Regions from separate parts of the Serinicoccus sp. JS2-9 genome, predicted to be linked through region 2. Evidence: predicted binding sites of a transcription regulator. Region 2 holds the regulator's gene; each other region holds the start of a gene.

Region 1 (5,204 bases), 1.0 Mb from region 2:
GACCCCGGTCATCGTGCTGGGCGACCTCAACGACGGCCAGCACTCCAACACGCTCAACATCCTCACCGAACAACCGCGCTACCTGGTGGGCGAGTCCCGCGGGGGCGGCGACAACGCGCTCTACACCGCGCAGACGCTGCAGGAGTACCGCAGCACCCGTGACGTCTACTACACGCACGTCTATCAGGATCTGCGCGAGTCCCTCGACCACGTGCTCGTCTCGGAGCAGTTCTACGACCACTCCTACCGGCGGCGCTGGCTCTTCGACGGGCTGGACGTCGTCAACGACCACCTCAACGAGGAGAACCAGAAGGAACGCGGCACCGGCGACCACGGGATCGTCCGCGTGCGCTTCCGGCATCGGCCTGCCTGAGCGGTGACCCGCCGTGGCGGCCAGGGCCGTCGGGGTGGCCAGGGCCGGCGAGGCGGCCACTGCGCTGGTCAGAAGGGTGGGGTGTCGTCGCCTGGCGTGGTGCCCCAGCGGGGTCGCTCGCTCGGGTCGCGCTCGCTCGGTTTCTGCGATCCGCCCCTGCCCCGCTCGTCGTGCCTGTCTCGCGGCTCGTGCCCCGGGCGCTGTCCAGGCCTGTCCTGCTCGCCGCGCTTGCCCGGCCTGTCCTGCCCGCCGTGGCTGTCGCCGCCGTCGCCGCCATTGCTGCCGTCGTCAACGCCGCCTTCACGTCCGTCGCGGCTACCGCCGCGGTCGACCGAGTCGTGGTCGTCCGTCTCGTGGGTGCTGGCGGGGTGGAGGACCTGGTCGAGGGTGGGGGTGTCGGGATCGGGCCCGTGGCGGCGTTGCCCGCCCGCGGTGGTGCGGGTGACCCACATCCACCCGGCCAGCGGGCCGCCGTGCTCTCCGGACCCGGGGTGGTCGTCGTGATCTTCCAGGAACGCACCGACCCCGCGGTGCGCGAGAGCGGCGTAGAACGCCCGGTTCAGCAGGTCCCGCCGATCGTCCAGGTCCTCCCGTGCACTCGGGTGCTCCCCAACCCGGGCGGGGTCGATCGGAGAAAGCCGGTCCACCGCCTCCCGCAGCCCGGCCTCCACCTGCGCCCGAGACGTTCCCGAAGTATCAGCCGCGCCCGAGTGGCCGGTGGTGCTAGGGCCGTGGGCGTACTGCCGGTAGTCGTGGACCCTCGTGGTCTGGGCCTGCCCGAGCAGCGTGACCCAGGTCAGGTCCCGCGCCTCGTTGATCGCGGCGAACGCCAACCCCCGGGTCTTCAGGTCATGGACCCGTTTGCCGAGCGCGACGAGGTTGGTCTCCGCGGTCGGACCCCCCGCCCCCCGGGCGGCCCACGGGGTGACGTGGTCCAGCTCGCACACCGCCCCGGGCAGCCGGGACCCCGGCGCCCGGGAGAACACGTCCGCGGCCAGCACCTGCCGGCGCATCGCCGCGTCCGGCCGGTACGACGCGGTGCTCCGCTCGATCAACCGCCCATCCGCCGGGTCCGTCAACAACCGCAACAGCGTCGTGCCCGGCATCAACGCGATCTCCCGCGCCTGCCCCGGACCCACGTACACCGGGTGCCGCCCCAACACCAGACCCACCCCCGACGCAGGGGCAGGATCGTCCGGCGGCGGGTGCTTGCCCGTCACGCCGGTCGGTCTGGTGCAGGTCGGGCACGTGACCCGCCCGGCCAGCGCGTCCCAGGGCACGACGACCTGCAGCTGCACCGCCGGCATCCCCGTGACCACCCGAGCGATCCCGGCGACATCCGGCACCATCAGATGACCATCCACGTCACCGCCGGTGTCGGTGTCACCGTCGGCGTCGCTGTCGGTGCCGGCTGGGCTGCTCTGCGCGCCGCGGTGGCCTGCTCCTGCGGTGGTCCCGCTAGGCGCACCGCTAGCCCTGTCGTCATCGCTTGCGCTCGTGCCTGCCGTCGTGCCCGCAGGGGTCGGGACGTGCCCGTGGAGCAACAGCGTCGCGGCGATGTCCGCCCGCAGCTGGTCCAGGGTGCGAGGATCGCCCTGCTTGCGCAGCAACCGGGCCGCCCGCTCGATCCGGGTATGCGCACCGATCATCGCCAGCACCGGACCCGTCACCGCCAACGTGCCCGACCCGTCATCATTGACCTGCACCGACACATGCCGGGCCCGGTACGCCCTGCGCCGCCGCTCCCGCTCCGCAGCAACATCCTCCCCCTCGACCCGGCGGGCCTCCCGCTCCAGCACCGCCCGGTAGTCCGCCTCATGCCACGGCCGGTCCAGCAGCTCACCGTCCGGGTCCAACCGCTCGGCCACCACCGTCTCCGGGTCATCCCCGAACACCCCCTCCGCGACCAGCTCCGCACCCTCGGCCGGCAACGCCCCGCAGCGGCGCCAGAAACCCCGCACCATCTCCCAGGTCACCTCACCCCGATCCAGGGCCCCCAGCACCGCCGCCCGCACCCGCACCGGGGCACACGCCACCCCCACCAACTGCCTCGCCTGCGCCTCACCCATCCCCAACGCGGCCTGCACCTCCTGGCACGCGCCCCGCTTCGTCTCCGTGCGCCACTTGACCCGCTGCGCCTCGGTCAGCTCTTCCACGCTGCTGAACCCCTTCGCCGCCAGCAGCGCGGCCCCCGTCACCGACACCACCAACCGCGCCGCCTCGATCAACCGCGCCTCGAGCCCCGCCCGCACCGCCGCGACCGACCCCAACGCCTCCAGGGCCGCCGCCCCCGCCGACTCCGACCCAGCACCCCACTCCACCGTCGCGACCGCCACACCGACCTCCCCCGACGAACCTGCCGCCACCCCTGGTGAGCGACTACCCACCACACTACTCGAACACCTGTTCGACGTCAAGAGAGTCGTCCAGCGTTCTCGCGATCCACCACGACACCCTCACCACCCGGGACCCAAGCCCAGGCCCAGGAGCGGCCCCGAATCCGCCCAGTCGGCCCACACCATCGGCACCACCTTCTTCGCCCACTCGGCGCCACCTTCTTCGCCCACCCCTCGGGAGGGCCGGTGCCGCACCAGAGCACCGGCAGACGCACCCTCACCACAGCCCCATTAGGCGCGCGTCCTCAACGCATTCCGGGTGAGGGTATCCTTAGTCCATGACGGCCCCGCGCACGCCCTCCCAGGTGCCCGACGACCTCGACGCCCTCCGCCACGCGATGGCGCGCTCGGTCGCGGCCCGACTCCTCGAGGGCGCTGGACGCTGCAGCGTGGTGGCCTACCACCTCGACCCGGACACTGCCCACCGCCCACTCGCCCACGGGCTCTGCGCCACCGGCCAGGTCGCCCTCGCACTAAACGACAGCTTCGCGATCGACCCCGGCAGCTGCGGCGCCGTCCGCCTGCGACTCGACCAGCTGGCGGCTGACGCGCGGCTGCAGGTCGCGACGGCCAGCCTGCACGCTCTCGGTCACCTGCACGTGCTGGAGGAGGAGCAGGTCCGCTCCCTGCGTCAGGCCGGTGCGCTCCCCGAGACGGTGGCCCTGGCCGCCCAGGCCGGTGCGCGCGTCGCGCTGCTCGCGCTGAGCGGCGACAAGGTCATCGTGCATGGTCACGGCGGCGTGAGCACGCTGCTGCTGCCTGAGCTCGCCGAGCAGCCTGCTTTCCCGTCGCGGGAGCAGGAGTGGGACAGCGTCGCGCTCGTCGCGGCGCTCGGGGAGGCGTCGTCCGTGGTGCAGGAGGCTGCGGACAGCGTCCGACCCGGTCTGGTCTGCGGCGCCCAGCCGACACCACCCGGCATCGCGGAGTATGCCGGTCAGGTGCTCCTCGCCGATGTCGACAGCACCGGCTGCACCTGGCTGCAGGTCGAGGAGCACCTCACCCGGTCGGTCGTCGTGCCCTTCCCCGCCCCGATCAGGGACCTGACAGCGCTCACCGCCGCCCTCCAGGCGTGGCGGAGGACGGCGGCGGCAGTCGAGTGATCAGCTCGCGGTGTAGCTGAGGCAGTTGGCGGTGTCGCCACCGACGGTGATGGCCTCGGCCGTGCACATGAGGTCGGAGTTGTGCGCGCACTCCAACCGCTGGCAAGCACCCACGTGGCCACCGGCCACGGGAAGACCTCCGCGCACGTCGAGCTCGATGAAGGTCCCGCAGGTCGCGCCGCCGGACTCACCGGCGATCGTGACGGCCTCGGCGCTGCAGCCGTCCTTGTTGTAGGCGCACGCGGTGACCTCGCACGAGGAGATCGCAGTGACAGTGGCCATGACAGCCTTCCTTTCCCCATACTGTGCCGGAAAATCTTTCCGCTGAAATGCCACGTTAGTGGCTGCTCCAGAGCCGCCACAAGGACATCGCACCTGATCAGAGATAGGGCCGCCGCAGAAATAAAAAAAGCCAAGGTGTCCGAACGAATGCATGACGCCTTTCCATCACAACACCATGTGCATACCCCGGCCCCCGTCGCAGGCAAGATGGACACCATGAGCTACGACATCGCGCTGTATCCCCGCCTCCCCGACCAGCCGTGGGACGAGGCGATCGCGGCGGCCGAGGCCGACGACGAGGCGCTGGCGTCGGACGAGCAGGCCCTCGCCTCGGGGGTGGACACCTGGCGGCGCATCGAGGGTCGGGTCCGCGAGGTCGTCACCGGCCCGGTGGAGGTCTGGGTGGCGGAGGAGGCCGGCGGCGACGTCTACGGCGAGCTCGACGCCGAGGAGACGGGGATCCAGGTGGAGCTGTTCGACCGCTCGGCCTCGGTCAGCTTCCCCTACCGGAGCGACGCCGACGTGGAGCGCGTGCACCACGAGACGCGGGAGGCCGTGCGCATCGTGGCGGAGGAGACCGGCTACGAGGCGTATGACGCACAGACCGGCGCGCCCTTCGACGGCACCTTCGACGACGAGGCGGGTCGGGCGGCGGCTAGGGACCGCTCCGACGCGCCCGCGGCCGCCGACACCGACACCGGCGCCGACACCGACAGCGGCACCGCCCCGGACCAGCCCACCAGCACCCCCGAGGGCCTGCTCGGGTCGGGCAGCGCCCGGCAGAGCCCGGCGAGCCTGCGCCGCCGCGGCTGGGTCTACACCGTGCTCGGCGTCGTCATCGTCATCTTCGGCATCCAGCGCTACAGCTCGGGCAACGGCAACGCGCTGACGATCATCCTGCTCGTCATCGGCTTCATGGACCTCGTCGGGGGCGCCTTCCTGCTGGCCCTCGCGAGCCGGGCGGCCCAGAGCGAGCGGGCGGGGCTGCGGCCCGGCCCGACCGAGGAGCGCTGACTACGCGGCCCGCGCCGCACCCGACGTGCGCGGCCAGGT
Region 2 (5,204 bases):
GTGGGCCAGCTCGACGACGACCTGCGGCTGTCGGCCGAGCGGACCAGCGGCGGGTTCGGCGACGGCGGTCCGCCTGCGGACCGTGACGACGAGGAGCCGGGCGGTATGCCGCAGCTCGGCCCTCGTCCTCCGGGCGGCGGCGACCGGTCGCTCACGGTGGTCGTCGAGGACGTGAGCAGCGATGTCCCCACCGTCTCGGTCAACTCGGTCGTGACGACGGACAACGAGTTCGCCGCCCTCGACGAGGAGCAGCTCGACGTCCTCGTCGCCGCCGTGGAGGACGAGCAGGGCGACGCGGGCCAGGAGGGTGACGTCGGCCCCTTCTCGGTGGACCTCGGCGCCGCGGTCGGCGACTACCGCATCCTGGCGACGCGCTCGGAGGGAGCAGGGGACTCCTTGGTCGTGACCGGGCTCCCGCTCGCCGGGGTGAGCGGCACCGTCCAGCGGGCCGTCATCATCCTGCTGCCGATGGCGCTGCTGTCGCTGCTCGCCGCCGGCGCGGGATCGGCATACCTGGTGCGGCGCAACCTCGCCCCCCTGGACCGGGTCGCCGCCACCGCTCGGTCCGTGTCCGAGCAACGCCTGGAGCGTGGCGCGGTCGTCGTGAGCGACCGCGTGCCTCAGGGCGCCACCGACCCGGACACCGAGGTCGGCCAGGTCGGGCAGGCGCTCAACGACCTGCTCGACACGATGGAGTCGGCGCTCTCGGTCCGGCACGACAGCGAGCAGCGGGTCCGGCAGTTCGTCGCCGACGCCTCGCACGAGCTGCGCACCCCGCTCGCATCGATCCGGGGGTATGCCGAGCTGTCCCGCCGCGAGACCGAGCCGGTGCCCGTCTCGGTCCAGCACGCGCTGCGCCGGGTCGAGTCCGAGTCGCTGCGCATGCAGGGGCTGGTGGAGGACCTGCTGCTGCTGGCCCGGCTCGACGCCGGCCGACCGCTCGAACGCGAGCCGGTCGACCTCACCCTCGTCTGCCTCGACGCCGTCAGCGACGCCCAGGTAGCCGGGCCCGACCACGCGTGGGCGCTGGACCTGCCGCAGGAGCCGGTCGAGCTGGTCGGCGACGAGGGGCGGCTCCGGCAGGTCCTGACCAACCTGCTCGCCAACGCCCGCACCCACACGCCGCCCGGGACCACCGTGACGACCCGGCTGCGGGTGCGCGGCGACCTCGTGGAGGTCGTCGTGGCCGACGACGGCCCCGGCATCCCCGAGGCGCTGCAGTCGACCATCTTCGAGCGCTTCACCCGGGGTGACGACTCGCGCTCGCGGGCCGCCGGGAGCACCGGCCTGGGGCTGTCGATCGTGGCGGCGGTCGCGCGGGCCCACGGTGGGCAGGTGCGCCTGGAGTCGGAGCCTGGGCGGACCGAGTTCGTGGTCAGCCTGCCGGTAGGTGAGCGCCCGTGACGCAGGCCTCGACCGACGCCAGTCCACCCGACCCCGCGCAGACCGTGCCCCCGGCGCGGCTCGTCGAGGAGTCCGGGTATGCCGAACTGCGGCGACTCGTCGGTGCCGGTGGCGTCGTGGCGCTCACCGGCGCGGGCATGTCCACCGCCAGCGGCATCCCCGACTACCGAGGACCGGACGGCACCCGTCGGGTGCAACCGATGCAGCACGGGGAGTTCGTGACCTCCGCGGAGGCCCGGCAGCGCTACTGGGCGCGGGCCTACGCCGGCTGGCAGCGGTTCGCCGCCGCGGCACCGAACCCGGCGCACGAGGCGGTCGCCGACCTCGAGCGCAGGGGTCTGCTGGACCAGGTGATCACCCAGAACGTCGACGGGCTCCATCAGCGGGCGGGCAGCCGGCGGGTGCTGGAGCTGCACGGCACGCTGGCGCGCGTCGAGTGCCTCGACTGTGGCGAGCCGGTGGTGCGCGAGCAGGTGCAGCGCTGGCTCGGCGAGGCGAACCCGGGCTTCCTCGACCACGTGCGCACCGACGGGCGGGTGCGGCCCGACGGCGACATCGCGCTGCCGGAGGAGCTGGTGGGTGGGTTCCGGGCCCCACGCTGCCTCGTATGCGGTGGCGACCGGCTCAAGCCGGACGTCGTCTTCTTCGGCGGGTCCGTCGCCAAGGAAGTGGTGGCACAGGCCTTCGACCACGTCGGGCGGGCGCGCACGCTGCTCGTGCTCGGCTCCTCGCTGCGGGTGATGAGCGGCTACCGGTTCGTGCGGAGGGCGGCGCGCGACGACATACCGGTGGCGGTGCTCACGCGAGGGGAGACGCGGGGCGACGCGGAGGCGACGCTGCGGGTGGATGCGCTCGTCGGTGACGTGCTGCCCCGCCTGGTGCGGGATCTGTCGGGCGGGCCGTCATAGTCTGGTCGTAGTCTGGTCGCAGCGGTCCGGCCCGGGCCGAGAAGGAGGTCAGGTCACGGTGATCACCTACGAGAAGCTGGGTGAGATGTACGACGCGGAGGTCGTCGACCAGGACGGCCACAAGGTCGGCGGGCTCGATCAGGTCTATCTCGACAACAGCACCGGCAACCCGGCCTGGATCTCGGTGCGGACCGGCTGGTGGGGCGGACGGCGGATCTTCTGCCCGGTGTCCAACGCGGTGGTCGACGGCGGCCACATCCGCGTGCCCTACTCGGTCGCCATGATCAAGGAGGCCCCGGAGATCCCCTGCGACGGGCACCTGACCGAGGACGAGGAGGAGCAGCTCTACGACTACTACGCCGTCGACCAAGGCCCGGCACCCTCGGCCTGAGGGTGCGGCGCCTGCCCCCGGTGAGGATGGAGGGGGCCGGGGGAGGCGCCGCGGTCGGTGGGGGTGACGCAGTCAGATGCGGCGCAGGACGGCGGTCACCTTGCCGAGGATGACGGCGTGGTCGCCGTCGATCGGCTCGTAGGACGGGTTGTGCGGGATGAGCCACACCTTGCCGTCGCGGTTGCGGTAGGTCTTGACCGTCGCCTCGTTGTCGAGCATGGCGGCCACGATCTCGCCGTTGACCGCCGTAGGCTGGCGGCGGACCACGACCCAGTCGCCGTCGCAGATCGCGGCGTCGACCATGGAGTCGCCGACCACCTTGAGCAGGAAGAGCTCTCCGTCGCCGACGATCTGCCGGGGGAGGGGGAAGACGTCCTCGACGGCCTCCTCGGCCAGGATCGGCCCGCCCGCAGCGATGCGGCCCACGAGCGGCACGTAGGAGGGGCGCGGGTGGGCGTCGTTGATCCCCGTCTCGTCGATCGTCTCGCTGGAGACCGGCCCGGGATCGGTGTCGCCACGCCGGTAGCCGGGCCCCTCGTCGCCGGGGTGGACCACCTCGATGGCGCGGGGCCGGTTGGGGTCGCGGCGCAGGTAGCCCTTGCGCTCGAGCGTCTTGAGCTGGTGGGCCACCGAGCTCGGTGACGTGAGCCCGACGGCGTCACCGATCTCGCGCAGGCTCGGCGGGTAGCCCCGGTGGTCGACCGAGTCGCGGATGACGTCGAGCACGCGGCGCTGCCGGTTGGTCAGCTCCGCCGCGCCGCCGTCGCGGTCCGGCATCTCGTGGATCGTGGCCATGGTCTCCATCCCCTCATCCGGGCCCCACCCTCTGCGCTCGCCGCCCGGCTGCGGCGCCGGGAGTGCATCATGCCTGGTCAGAAGGTATGTCAGTGGTGGGTGGTTGAGTTCCTGACATGAGCACAGCGTACGCCGGTAGCACGCCGCGGGCAAACATGTGTTCGGTCAGCGTGTCGACATCGTCGCACGCGTGTGCTATCAATAGGACAGACGTGCTATCGGAGATGTGTCCGAAGAGCACCTCGAGAAGGAACACGAGGAAGGTGATCCGCATGAGCACGGCCATCGCGCATGACATCTCGATCCCGCTGCCCGCTCCCAGGCGTCGGAGGGTCGCCCCGGGGCGACGTGGTCACCTGCGCCTCGTCGGTGCCGGGGAGCCAGCCCTGCCTCAGGCGCAGCGCGCGTCGACCCGGCCGACGACGCTGCGGCTGACGCGTCGCGGTCGGCTGGCGCTCACGACGACCGCCGCGCTGGTCGTGGCGCTCGTCGCGGTGTCGATGATCGGCCTGCTCGGACCCGCGGGGGCGACCACGTCGGTCGTCGTCGAGCCGGGAAGCACCCTGTCGCAGATCGCGGCGGAGCAGCTGCCGGACATGCCGCTGAGCCAGGCCATCACGGACATCCAGCGGGCCAACCGGCTGAGCACCACTTCGGTGGCGGCCGGTCAGGAGTTGATCATCCCCGGTCGCTGACCGTGCGGGAGCGAAGCGCCCTGGTTCTGGGTCAGGACGCCCGGCGCAGGGCGTCCCACACCACGGGCATCTGCTCGCAGGGGATGAAGTACCCGATGAGATGCGGGTCGAACATCAGCCCGGTCACGTCGGCCGACTGGTAGGCCTCGGCGGCGTCCACGACCTCCTCCGGGGGCAGAGCTATAGCGCGCAGGTCCTCGTCGGGGGCGACCATGCCGTTCTGGACGGCGAAGTGGCGGGCCCGCTCGGCGCTGGTGAAGGTGAGCAGCATCAACTGGCCCTCGATCTGGGCCGCGGCGGGGGATTCCGCGCCGGGGTCGCCGACCGCGATGAACCACCAGTGCGGCAGGTCCATCGTGGCGCGCCAGAGCGCGGTCATGCCCTCGTGGTCCTCGGGGCCGCTGACGCGGGCCGCCAGCCGGTCGGTCTCGGTCTCCTCCGGCTCGGCCAGCTGCCCGAGATCGGTGGTGCCGCGGCCGGGACCAGTGGCCGCTGGGGGCTGGTCGGGGGACGCGGGGGAGACTGGTCGCTGACCCTCGTGGACGGAGTCCGCCGCCACGTCGTCGGCCGAGGAATCCTCCTGGAACGGCATGTGGGTCGGGTCACTCATATCCTCTATCCGACCACAGGGAGCCGCCGGGGCCAAGCCGGGAGCGGCAGGGGGAGTGTGCGCGCGGGGCCGGCGGTCGCGCCATGATGGACCCATGACAGCCACCAGAGGAGTCAGCAGGGTCGCCGTCGTCGGAGCCGGGTCGGTCGGCGCCACCCTCGCCTACGCCATGCTCATGCGCGGGTCGGCGCGGTCCGTGGTGCTCCACGACGTCGACGCCGCCAAGGTCCGTGCCCAGACGCTCGACCTGCGACAGGGCCTGCAGTTCATGCCGGAGGCGCGGGTCGAGGGGTCCGACGACGTCGCCGTGTGTGCCGGGGCCGACGTCATCGCCGTGACCGCGGGCGCCAAGCAGCAGCCCGGACAGTCCCGGCTGGACCTCGCGGCCTCCACGGCCCGGC
Region 3 (5,204 bases), 890 kb from region 2:
CTGCGGGGCGGAGCACTCGGTCACGGCGTGCTCATCGCCCGGGCCCGGGGGGTGCCGGTCCTCACCGGCGTGGGGGATCGCGGTCGGGTCGCTGCCGGCACGGTGCTGGCCTTCGACAGCCGCAGCGGACGCTTCGAGATCGATCCACCGGCAGAGGTGCAGACGGCTTTCGAGGAGATGCTGGAGCGGCGCCGCGCCTATCGGGAGCAGGCGCTCGCCGACACCCACCTCCCGGTCGTCACGCGGGACGGGGCACGGGTGTCGGTCAAAGCCAACGTCTCCTCGCCCGCGGTGGCGCGGCTCGCCGCCGGACTCGGGGCCGAGGGGTCGGGGCTCGTGCGCACCGAGGCGGTCTTCGCGCAGTGGCACCGGGCCCCGGACGTGGCGGAGCAGATCGAGGTCTTCTGCGCCATCGCCGAGGCCTTCGCGCCGCACCCGGTGACGATCCGCACCTGGGACGTCGGCGGTGACAAGCCGCTGGAGTTCATGCCGATGGAGCCCGAGACCAACCCCTTCCTCGGCGTGCGCGGGCTGCGCGCGTTCCGGGCCGATCCCTCCCTGCTGCTCGACCAGCTGGAGGCGATCTGCCAGGTCGCGCGCCGCCACCGGGTCAACGTGCTCTTCCCCATGGTGACCACGGTCGACGACGTGGACTGGGCCAAGGAGCGGCTGGCCGAGGCAGCCCGGCGGGCCGGGTTGTCGGCGCCGCCCGAGCAGCTGGGCGTGGGCATCATGGTCGAGGTCCCTGCCGTCGCCGTCCGACTGGCCCGGTTGGCCCGCGGGCTGGACTTCGTCTCGATCGGCAGCAACGACCTGAGTCAGTACACCCTGGCCGCCGAGCGGGGCAACGCGCATGTGGCGCCCTGGTCCGACGCGCTGGACCCGGCCGTGCTGCGGCTGGTGCGGCTCATCAGCGACCAGGCCCCCGAGGGGGTCGTCGTCAGCCTGTGCGGCGACCTGGCCAGCGACCCCGAGACCGCTGGGCTGCTGGTGGGGCTCGGCGTGCGCGAGCTGAGCGTGTCGGCGAGTTCGGTGCCGACCGTCAAGGCACTGCTGCGCGCCTCGTCACGCCGCCAGCTGCAGGACCTCGCAGCCGGCGCCGTCGCGGCCCGCGACGCCGCGGCGGTGCGAGACCTCCTGGCCCAGCACGCCCAGGGTGCCCGCACCCCCTGAGGCGGCCTCGTCCAGCTCCCGCTGAGCAGGCGTGCGCAGGCACCCACCGGCTCCCTGCTTCCGCGACCAGCACGCCGCCGGCGGACGCCACGGCATACCGCGAACCGGTGCCGCACCCACCCCCTCTCAGCGCACCCCGCGGGGCCGGAACTGGATGCTGATCCTGGGCCCGACCGGGCTGCTGGTCTTGGGCACGCAGTGGTCCCACGTGCGCTGGCACGAGCCGCCCATGACGAGCAGGTCGCCGTGACCCAGGACGTGCCGGATGCTGTCGCCGCCACCGCGCGGCCGCAGCAGCAGCGCCCGCGGAGCGCCGAGCGACACGATCGCCACCATCGTGTCGTGCTCCTTGCTGCGCCCGATCCGGTCGCCATGCCAGGCCACGCTGTCCCGCCCGTCGCGGTAGAGGCACATCCCCGCGGTGCGGAACGGCTCACCCAGCTCCACGGCATACCGGTCGCTGAGGGCCACCCGAGCGTCCTCGAGGACCGGATCGGGCAGCCGCTCGCCCCCGGCGTAGAAGCGCAGGAGGCGCGGGGTGGTGACCTGCTTGTCCCACATCTGGCGCTCCTCGCCATGCCACTCGACCCCGGCCGGCCCGCCCAGCGCGAGGCGCGTGAAGAGGGCGTCCGAGCCGGTGACCCACCCGGGGCGGACGTCGATCCACGCGCCGTGCTCGAGGTGCGTCCGGTGCACCGAGTCATGCCCGAGGCTTCGGAGCCCGACCTCGTCGACCTGGTCCAGGAGTGATCCCTGCAGCATCATGACGACACTGTAGAACATATGTGCGATGACGTCGACGGCTCGTGCGCCCGCGTGACCAACGCGCGTTCGGTGCGTGACGAACGCGCGTCCGGTGCGGCAGCGTCCGGAGGTCCGGCGCGTTGCGGCAGGGCGGCAGCCTCGGGTGGGACACTGGGAGCATGCCGACCTACCGTGACGCCGCCGTGGTGCTGCGGACGTACAAGCTCGGTGAGGCAGACCGGATCGTCGTCATGCTGGGGCGGACGCGCGGCCGCATCCGCGCGGTCGCCAAGGGGGTCCGGCGCACCTCGAGCAAGTTCGGCGCCCGGCTCGAACCGGGCATGGTCGTCGACGTGCAGTGCTACGAGGGTCGCAGCCTCGACACCATCACTCAGGCTGACGGGCTGGCCGCCTACGGCGAGGTCATCGCCCGCGACTACCCGTCCTTCACGGCGGCCAACGTCATGCTCGAGACCTGCGAGCAGCTCACCGAGGAGGGCACGCCGGCGCTGCAGCACTTCCGGCTCCTCGCGGGCGGACTCGCCGCCCTGGCCACCGGTGACCACCCGCCGCGGCTGGTGCTCGACTCCTACCTGCTGCGAGCGCTCGCGATCGCGGGGTGGCGCGCGAGCTTCGTCGACTGCGCGCGGTGCGGCATGAGCGGTCCGCACCGCGCCTTCCACGTGCCCTCCGGTGGCGTCGTCTGCCCGGTATGCCGTCCACCCGGCTCGACCGCGCCGGCGCCGGAGACCCTGGGGCTGCTGTCGGCGCTGTTCACGAGCGACTGGAGCGTCGCCGACGTCAGCGAGAGCCGCCACCGCAGCGAGGCGAGCGGCCTCGTGGCGGCATACCTGCAGTGGCACCTGGAGCGCGGAGTGCGCTCGCTGCGCCACCTGGAGAGGACGCCGTAGATGAGCACCCGCAGCCCTCGCAGACCTTTCCCGCACCCTTCCGGTGCGACGCCGCCGCCGGTGCCGGCCGACCTGGTGCCGCGGCATGTGGCCATGGTCATGGACGGCAACGGCCGCTGGGCCAACCAGCGCGGCCTGAAGCGCACCCAGGGCCACGAGGCGGGGGAGGCCTCGCTGCTCGACGTCATCGCCGGCGGGATCGAGATCGGCGTGAAGTGCATCAGCGCCTACGCCTTCTCGACCGAGAACTGGCGCCGCAGTCCCGACGAGGTGCGCTTCCTCATGGGCTTCAACCGGGCGGTCATCCATCGGCGCCGGGAGGAGCTGGACTCCTGGGGGGTCCGGGTGGTCTGGTCCGGGCGGCGGCCGAGGCTGTGGAAGTCGGTGATCTCCGAGCTGGAGTCGGCCGAGCGGCAGACCCGCGACAACGACGTCATCACGCTCAACTTCTGCGTCAACTACGGCGGGCGGGCCGAGATCGGCGACGCCGTGCGGCGCCTCGCCGACGACGTCAAGGCGGGTCGGCTGTCCCCGCGCGGTGTCGACGAGCGCACGATCGGGCGGTACCTCTACCAGCCGGACGTGCCGGACGTGGATCTCTTCGTGCGCAGCTCGGGGGAGCAGCGCACCTCCAACTTCCTGCTCTGGCAGAGCGCCTACGCCGAGATGGTCTTCCAGGACATCCTCTGGCCCGACTACGACCGGCGACACCTCTGGGCCGCGATCGAGCAGTACGCCTCCCGCGACCGGCGTTACGGTGGCGCTGTCGACGCGCCGGCACCGGAGTGACCACGGGAGGGCACGACCGTCATCGGGAGAGATGCCGATGCAGGTCGTGCCGGCCCGCGGTCAGTCCCGACGCGGCCGGTGACTAGTGTCGGCCCATGACCGAGCAGCAGACTCCGCCCGGCTTCCCCGGCTACCGCTTCCGCTGCTGGGGCACGTCCGGGTCGCCGAAGGGCTGGCGCGGCGCGGCCTTCCTGTGTCCGCAGTGCGGCGATCTCTTTCTGAGGGGCGGCGGGCCGCGGGACGACGAGGGGCGACCCTACGGGCAGTCCTGCTCGTGCGGCTGCCTGCACAAGGACCCCGCTGCCGGTCGTTTCAGCTGCTGTGCGGGTGATGATGCCGTCGCCGTGTACGACCGGGACGAGTAGTCTCCAGCCGGCTCAGGGGCGGGTCGGCATACCGGCGAGAGGGCGCACGTAGCGGCGACACTGGTGCACCCGCGCGAACCGCTCACGCCAGGACGCCGGGTCCTCGTCCGGCCCGTGGAAGAAGCCTCTGACCGGTGCGCCGAGCCCGAAGGGCGCGTCGAAACCCTCGTCGCCGTGCGTGTCCTCCGTCTGCTCATCGCCGCCGCGGTAGACGTGCAGGTAGGTGGAGTCGACCTCGAAGCCCTGCGCGGCATACCAGGCATTCGCCTCCGGATCCTCGCGCGTGTAGGCGTCGATCCAGTGAATCCCCCTCTCGCGCAACGGACCCAGGGCCGTGCCCAGGAGCGCACCAGCGATGCCCTCGCGCTGGTGATCGGGGTGGACGGCGATGGTGTCCATCGTGGCGACCGGGGCTCCCGCGTCATCCCACAGCTCGACGTCGAGGATGCCGACGACCTGCTCGTCGCCGGGTGTGGTCACGCTCTCGGGTCGGGGCACGACCGCGACCAGCTGCAGGCTGTCACCCTCGAACCGGGTGCGCGCGATCTTGACGTCGTCGTAGTAGGAGGAGCCGAGGAAGGACAGAGCCCGGCAGCGGAGCCAGGAGGGTTCGTCGAGGTCGGCGTAGTCGCGAATGGTGAAACCCATGGTGGGGCGACGCTAGGCACGGTGCTGCTGCGGAGGCAACCAGATGTCGACCACGGGTTTGTCTGCCATGGCGCGAGAACGCGTGGTCGACTTCCCCGGTCAGGCGCAGTCGTCGCAGGTGCCGACGATCTCCAGCGTGTGCTCCACCGCGGTGAAGCCGTGCTCGGCCGCGACGCTGTCGGCCCACCGCTCGACCGCGGGACCTTCGATCTCGACGGTGCGGCCGCAGGAGCGGCAGACCAGGTGGTGGTGGTGACCCGTGGAACACATGCGGTAGACCGACTCGCCGTCGTCGTTGCGCAGCACGTCGACCTCGCCGGTGTCGGCGAGCGTGGACAGGGTCCGGTAGACGGTCGCCAGCCCCACCTTGGCGCCCGCGCCGCGCAGGCTCGCGTGGAGGTCCTGCGCGCTGGTGAAGTCCTCGCTCGCCCCGAGCGCGTCGATCACGGCAGCCTGCTGCCGGGTCGGGCGTCGCGCCGTGCTCATCGGATCACCTTTCGACGTGGGCCTTTAGGGTATGCCGCCGCCCGCCCCGCCCCGTGACCGGCCGCGCGATATGTCGTGACTGGCCGCG

What was found. The regulator LexA, encoded in region 2, represses DNA repair genes until DNA is damaged. The targets are predictions, from matches to a motif close to TCGAACANNTGTTCGA.
Region 1: AC5PYY_RS04700 (HNH endonuclease signature motif containing protein) is a predicted target of LexA. The motif match lies at 2,769-2,784, and genes of this name have one in related genera.
Region 3: AC5PYY_RS13855 (alpha-ketoglutarate-dependent dioxygenase AlkB) is a predicted target of LexA. The motif match lies at 1,949-1,964, and genes of this name have one in related genera.

What each region holds. Positions count from the first base shown of each region.
Region 1 covers NZ_CM180091.1:926,706-931,909, reverse strand. Annotated here, with positions in the region: gene AC5PYY_RS04705 (endonuclease/exonuclease/phosphatase family protein) at 1-373, shown strand, start outside; gene AC5PYY_RS04700 (HNH endonuclease signature motif containing protein) at 442-2,709, opposite strand; gene AC5PYY_RS04695 (hypothetical protein) at 3,048-3,869, shown strand; gene AC5PYY_RS04690 (DUF1540 domain-containing protein) at 3,870-4,151, opposite strand; gene AC5PYY_RS04685 (hypothetical protein) at 4,368-5,165, shown strand; gene AC5PYY_RS04680 (DUF6326 family protein) at 5,166-5,204, opposite strand, start outside.
Region 2 covers NZ_CM180091.1:1,974,836-1,980,039, forward strand. Annotated here, with positions in the region: gene AC5PYY_RS09655 (sensor histidine kinase) at 1-1,404, shown strand, start outside; gene AC5PYY_RS09660 (Sir2 family NAD-dependent protein deacetylase) at 1,401-2,312, shown strand; gene AC5PYY_RS09665 (PRC-barrel domain-containing protein) at 2,371-2,703, shown strand; gene lexA (transcriptional repressor LexA) at 2,776-3,498, opposite strand; gene AC5PYY_RS09675 (LysM peptidoglycan-binding domain-containing protein) at 3,771-4,193, shown strand; gene AC5PYY_RS09680 (hypothetical protein) at 4,225-4,803, opposite strand; gene AC5PYY_RS09685 (L-lactate dehydrogenase) at 4,898-5,204, shown strand, end outside.
Region 3 covers NZ_CM180091.1:2,860,043-2,865,246, reverse strand. Annotated here, with positions in the region: gene ptsP (phosphoenolpyruvate--protein phosphotransferase) at 1-1,173, shown strand, start outside; gene AC5PYY_RS13855 (alpha-ketoglutarate-dependent dioxygenase AlkB) at 1,300-1,938, opposite strand; gene recO (DNA repair protein RecO) at 2,097-2,828, shown strand; gene AC5PYY_RS13845 (isoprenyl transferase) at 2,829-3,617, shown strand; gene AC5PYY_RS13840 (hypothetical protein) at 3,713-3,982, shown strand; gene AC5PYY_RS13835 (GNAT family N-acetyltransferase) at 3,995-4,630, opposite strand; gene AC5PYY_RS13830 (Fur family transcriptional regulator) at 4,730-5,116, opposite strand.